Regions from separate parts of the Colwellia meonggei genome, predicted to be linked through region 1. Evidence: predicted binding sites of a transcription regulator. Region 1 holds the regulator's gene; the other holds the start of a gene.
The links. The regulator LexA, encoded in region 1, represses DNA repair genes until DNA is damaged. The targets are predictions, from matches to a motif close to TACTGTATNNNNATACAGTA.
Positions count from the first base shown of each region.

Region 2: AC27E9_RS18970 (DNA topoisomerase III) is a predicted target of LexA. The motif match lies at 1,815-1,834, and genes of this name have one in related genera.

Region 1 covers NZ_BAAJLZ010000010.1:972-4,412, reverse strand. The annotation lists gene coxB (cytochrome c oxidase subunit II) at 1-1,020, opposite strand, end outside; gene lexA (transcriptional repressor LexA) at 1,563-2,177, opposite strand; gene AC27E9_RS17385 (Ig-like domain-containing protein) at 2,289-3,441, opposite strand, start outside.
Region 2 covers NZ_BAAJLZ010000016.1:840-4,280, reverse strand. The annotation lists gene AC27E9_RS18970 (DNA topoisomerase III) at 1-1,757, opposite strand, end outside; gene glpK (glycerol kinase GlpK) at 1,862-3,346, opposite strand; gene AC27E9_RS18960 (SRPBCC family protein) at 3,360-3,441, opposite strand, start outside.

The DNA.
Region 1 (3,441 bases):
ACCTTGCATACCTGTGCCAGCTATACCATTGTAAACAATGTTAATATGCTCATTTGCAGGTCCTGTTGTTGCAATCGCACTACCTTTAAGTGCTGGAAATGCTGGTGGTAAACCTTGACCACTGACTTGGTGACATGCTGCACAATATGCGGTGTATGTTGTTTCACCAAGCTGCATTAATTCATCCATAGAAACAGATGCATTTAACGATGCCGCTTCTGCAGCTGCTGCATTAGCTTTCAATTGTTTCTGCTCATCAACCCAAAGCGCATAATCAGCTTCCGATTTAACTTCCACTACAATTGGCATAAAGCCGTGGTCTTTACCACAAAGTTCAGCACATTGGCCACGATAAGTGCCGGGGTTCTCAACTTTAGTCCATGCTTCGTTAATAAAGCCCGGGTTTGCATCTTGTTTAACAGCAAATGCAGGTACCCACCAAGCATGAATAACATCATCTGAAGTTATAACAAAGCGTACTTTTTTATTGGTTGGGATAACTAAAGGTCGGTCAACTTCAAGTAAGTAATTTTCACCTTTTTCAGCAGAGCTGCCGTCAAGGTTTTCGTATTGCTCTCTAGGAGTAGAAAGTACTGAATAAAACTCAATATCTTGATCAAAATATTTATAATGCCACTTCCATTGCGAACCGGTAATTTGCACGGTTAAATCGGCATCATCATTATTCTCCATTTCGATAAGCGTATATGTCGCAGGTACTGCCATGGCGATAAGAATAACGACAGGAATCGCCGTCCATAGAATTTCAATTTTTGTGCTTTCATGGAAGGTTGCTGGTTTAACGCCCTTTGATTTACGGTGAAACACCATAGACCAAAACATGGCTCCAAATACCACAACACCAATAGCCGTACAGATGTAGAGCACCAACATATGTAAATCATATACGTCTCTACTAACGTCCGTAACACCTTTGGTCAAGTTCAGCGGCATATCTGCCCAAACTGAACTAGACAACAAGCCCCCTAGCAACAGCAAACCTAGGTTACGTCTTTTCACTCGACATCTCCTTCACCCTTTAAGGCAAAAACAGCAGCTAATCTTTAATTTACCTTGATAAACCAGTGATTTTGCTCATACATTTATTATTATTTAAGTGGTGCAATTTTGAACAATCGTCAAATGCGCCCTATTGTTATATTTGTACGTTTTCTAGACTAGAATTACTTAAAACTTGATCTGGGTCAATTTAAAATTTCAACGAAGGAAAAAATAAAAGCTAATAAATACAATAGTGTAAAAACACTAAACATGGCTTAAAGCTTATTTTTAAAGGGGTGTAGTGAATGTTCGTTTTTTGTTCATTATGTGATCATGATGCAGAAAATTTAACAAAATCACAACTCAAAAACAGTACAAAAAATAATCTATTATACGCGTTGAGTAACATGAATGATAATTATTCTTAAAAAACAAAGCTTAGAGAAGAGAAATAAACTTAACGAAAGGAAAGTGCAGGTTTCAAATAACAAAAGCCTTTAAAACCTGCACAATAACTAATCAATTTTTAATTTCATTTATTCGATTTAAAGTAAATAGATTTACATCCAATCAGCTGAACGAATAACGCCAACTGCAATACCTTCAACATTAAAATGCTGTGAAGTTAGGTCAACTTCTATTGGTGAGAAATCTTCGTTTTCGGCATGCAAATAAACAACATTTCCTTCACGTTTAAAACGTTTAACTGTTACGTCTTCTTCAACGCGAGCAACGATAACTTGACCATTTTTTACATCAGTTGTTTGATGCACCGCGAGTAAATCACCATCCAAAATACCAATATCTTTCATACTTTCGCCATTTACACGTAGTAAGTAATCGGCGGCTGGATGAAATAAACTGCCGTCGATTTTATAATGCTCTTCGACGTGCTCCTGAGCTAATATTGGCTCACCTGCAGCAACTCGACCAATCAATGGCAAGCCATCTTCTTCAGCAAATTCTTCCGCTAAACGAATGCCACGGGAGGTACCTGGCAACATTTCGATATAACCCTTCTTAGCAAGAGCTTTTAAGTGTTCTTCTGCCGCATTAGCCGATTTAAAACCAAAAAAATCTGCGATTTCCGCTCGTGTAGGTGGCATGCCGGTATCAGAAATTTTTTCTCGGATCAGATCAAATATCTGTTGTTGTCTGGGTGTTAAAGGGCGCATATTTTTTCCTTAAGCAACTATTAGGCAGCCTGTGTTTTTAAACAGTATCACTGTCATTGTATACAGGCTGTAAATAAACGCAAGTTATGATTTACCTTAGCGTAGTTGCCTTTAATCAACTTTCATTTTCACTTTTATAAAAAATGGTAGTTGGTAATCCCCGTAGTTAACGTTCAAGAACAAGTAATCAGTATGTTCAAAGTCAAAGATAAAATTATCAACTTGTAGTCTCAGTTGGATACCATCATCAGTTCGTATAACCTCAGCTACATCGAAAGTATTGCTGGTGTTAGTGGTATCAAGAGACATTGCATCTACCAGACCATGACGATCAGAGAAGATTAAGTTTACCTGGGTCTCAATTCCTTCACGCACAACAATCTCTGTTGAGGTATCTAAAGATAAAGATGTTCTGGCAATAGCTTCTGAAAGTATTGTTACATTGGCTGTTTTAAGCACTTCAGAATTATCGACTAATTTAGCACGGTAAATAATGCTCAAAGTTTGCTGGCCACTAACTCCTGGAGCGATAACTTCAAAGTGTTGCTTTGAATCACTAACTTTAGCGCCTTGAACACCTGAGGTATCCCAAGACCACTCTTTAATCTGCTCATAATCTTCTGTTATCACATTAAAAGTAATGGCTTGTCCTTTCACAGCGACAAGACGAGAAATGGTATAATTCATTTCACTCAATGTTATATCATTTTTAATTGTTAATTCAGTGCTGACAGTTTTACTTAGCTGCCCCATAGTGACCGTTAGTGAAAGTTGCCCACTCACATCAGTATCAACTCTAGGAGCGGAGACACTTAATATTTCATTTTTTGGTGTAAGTAATTCTAACTCTTGGTCAGACGTCCATTGCCACTGATATGAATCGATACTATGTGAACTTTCAATCGTAGGAGTAATCGATGTAGTGCTATCTTCGGTTATTTCAATGTTACTCGGTAGCGACACTTCTAAACTTTGCGAACTTTCAGCTGAAACATATACCTGGCTATTACTGGTAAATTGAATATCATTCTCTGTAATAGCGATAACACTAATTGGAAACTTTGTTAACTCAGTAACGATTGGCGCGGTAAAAGTAGCGGTCATAGTTGTGATATTATTGGTTGTTATAATTTCGGTAATAGCATCTGAAACCATTAGGGATGTTAAATCCCATGCGATAGAGTCTAGCGTGACATTACTCGTTAAACGTGCATTAAGCACAGTAGTATCGCCCGACAAGGTGTCAAATTGCTCTAACAGCTCA
Region 2 (3,441 bases), on a different contig from region 1:
GCAGTCATATCCGGCAACGTTGCCGCCACAGGCAAGGCATTGATCAGTGCCTTCCCTATCGTGGTTGCATGAATACTTTTTCCTTTTCTTTCTAAATAGCCACGCTTAAATAGCAAATCGATAATACCTGCTCGGGTTGCTTCCGTACCTAAACCATCCGTTTCACGTAACATTTTCTTGATATTGCTATCAGTAACATAACGAGCAATACCTGTCATGGCCGCCAATATACTAGCGTCAGTGAAATGCTTAGGTGCTTGTGTCATCCGCGAAATTAATTCACCGCGTTCACAGTGAAGTTGCTCACCTTTAGTTAATTTAGGTAATGATTGCTCTGTTAATTGTTGCTCAGCGCCAGAATTAGCATCATCAACTTTCGCCTTTTTGCTTTTCGCGCGTTGAAATAACACTTTCCAACCTTGCGCTATTGGCGTTTTCGCATTGGCTGAAAACTTGCCACCGGCAATTAACACTTCCACCTTAGATTGATTAAAAACGTACGCCGGATAAAACTGGGCTATGTATTGTCGAACAATGAGAAAATAAACATTCTTCTCAAATGGATTTAAAGAAATATTGGCAGCTGATTTTTCGGTAGGAATTATCGCATGATGAGCACTCACTTTAGCGTTATTCCATGCTTTGCTTTTCAACGCGGTATTGGCATTTTTTGCGAATGCACCATAGCTTTCACTAGATTTTGCCAACATAGCAATAATACTTTTCGCCTGACTATGGTGTTCAGTTGGTAAGTAACGACAATCAGAACGTGGGTAAGTAATTAACTTATGTTTTTCATACAACGACTGACAAACATCTAACACTAACTTTGCATTTAATGAATAGATTTTAGCGGCGTCAATTTGCAAGCTCGATAAATTATAAGGTAACGGCGCGGCTTGTTTCTTCTCTTGCTCGTTAACCGAAATAACTTCTGCAGGTTGGTTTGCAATTCTGCTAACCACATTTTCAGCAAGTGCACGATTCAGCACTCGCCCTTCTTCATCCATATAAGGCTGACACGCTTCACTTGGTTGCCATTTAGCGATGAACGGTTGTTGGTTAGTAGTTTTTAAATGCGCGTGAACATCGTAAAAATCTTTGGCGACAAAATTGTCTATTTCTTGCTGACGCCGAACCACTAAACCTAAAATAGGTGTTTGCACTCGGCCAACTGAAAGTACGCCATTAAAGCCAGCTTTTTGCCCTTGCAAAGTATAAGCACGGGTTAAATTTAAGCCATATAACCAATCAGCTCTAGAGCGTGCTAAAGCTGAAATAGACAAAGGCATAAAATCTTGATTACTACGTAAATTTGATAGCGATTGCTTTACTGCAGGAAGATTTAAATCACTAATTAACAAGCGCTTAATTTGCTGCTTTTTAGTTTTAGATACTTTTAAATAATCAATGACTTCATCAACCAGTAATTGCCCTTCTCGGTCTGGATCACCTGCGTGAACAATTTCATCCGCCTGCTTAACCAATTTTCTCAACACCGTTAATTGCGCGCGAGTTTGTGTTTTAGGTTTTAACTGCCATTGCGTAGGAATTATCGGTAAATGCTGCATTTGCCATTTTTTATAATCAGCATCATATTGCTCAGGATCGGCTTGTTCTAATACATGACCAATGCACCAACTCACCACATCGCCATTACTTAGCTCAATATAGCCTTTTTGGTTTTTCTGTGGTTTTGGAAGTGCTGCGGCAATGGCTCGGCCTAAACTGGGTTTTTCAGCAATATATAATTTCAAAGCAAATAGGTTATCTGAACAGTTAAAAGGGTTACTGAATTTTAGCTTACCACTAAAAACTGTTCATTTATACAGTAAAGCATACGACTAATTCAAAATGACCATTAATCGAGTACTTTATCTAAAGCTGTTAGCCAACCTTGGTAATGGCGATTACGACTATCAGCACTCATTTTTGGAGAGAATTGGCTTTCAACGTGCCAGTATTCAGCTGCTTGTTCAAGGTTTTCAAATAACCCTTGTTGCAAGCCAGCTAGCAATGCTGCACCTAGCGCGGTAGTTTCAATCACTTTTGGTCGCTTAATGACTAAATTTAAAATGTCACTAAGAAACTGTAATAACCAATCGTTCACCACCATGCCACCATCCACTCGTAACTGTGTGATATCTATACCATCTTGTTGTAATGCTTCTAATAAATCTCGCGTTTGATATGCCACAGAAGCTAAAGCCGCAGTAACAATTTCCTTAATACCAGAATCTCTAGTCAGGCCAACAATGGCGCCACGCGCATCAGGTTGCCAATGTGGCGCGCCTAAACCGGTAAAAGCAGGTATAAGATAAACATGGTTTTCAACTGTCATCGACTCAGCTATAGCTTGGCTTTGCTTAACATTATCAATTAATTGAATGCCATCGCGTATCCATTGCATGGTTGCGCCTGCCATAAAAATACTGCCTTCAAGGGCGTAAGTTATTTCACCAGCGAGTCGATAAGCAACAGTGGTTAGCATTTTGTGTTGCGAATATTGCACTTGTTTACCGGTATTCACCATTACGAAACAACCGGTTCCGTAAGTGCTTTTCATCATGCCTTTTTCAAAGCACGCTTGGCCGACTAACGCCGCTTGTTGGTCACCAATCATGGCATTAATTGCGATTGACTTGCCAAAGTGTTCTGCGGCCGTAACACCAAAATCATCGGCGCTATCTTTAACTTCTGGCAGTAAGGTTTTAGGAATATTAAATAGTGCTAGTAATTCATCATCCCAACAATTATCAACAATATTAAATAGCATGGTTCGAGAAGCATTAGTGGCATCAGTTGCAAAGCTTTTCCCCTTGGTTAAATGCCAAAGTAAAAACGTATCAACAGTACCAAAACACAACTCTCCAGCCTCAGCTTTTTCTCGAGCGCCAGCAACATTATCTAATAGCCATTCAACTTTACTGGCTGAAAAATAAGGATCAATTAATAGCCCGGTTTTCGCTTTTACTTGCTTAACAATGTCAGCATTTTGTTGTAAGTTTCTACACCGTTCAGCTGTGCGCCTATCTTGCCAAACAATAGCATTGTAAATTGGTTCACCTGTGGCTTTATCCCAAACTAAAGTGGTTTCACGTTGGTTAGTAATACCAATCGCCAAAATATCTTCTACTTGCAATGCGCTTTTCTCTATTGCTTGTCGGCAAGTTGCAAGCGTAGTTTGCCAAATGGCTTCAGGCTGATGTTCAACCCAACCATCGTCAGGAAATATTTGCTCAAACTCTTCTGAAGCACTGGCAATTAAGTCGCCAGCAGCATTAAAAATAATGGCTCGGCTGCTTGTAGTACCTTGGTCAATTGCTAGCAGGTAGGATGTTTTCATTACAGGTTTTCTCTTAATTCGCCAGCGCTAAAAAATGTTTATTGATTTTAATTAAGGCTTTTTTCATCGCTTGTGACAATAAAAATTCAACCAAT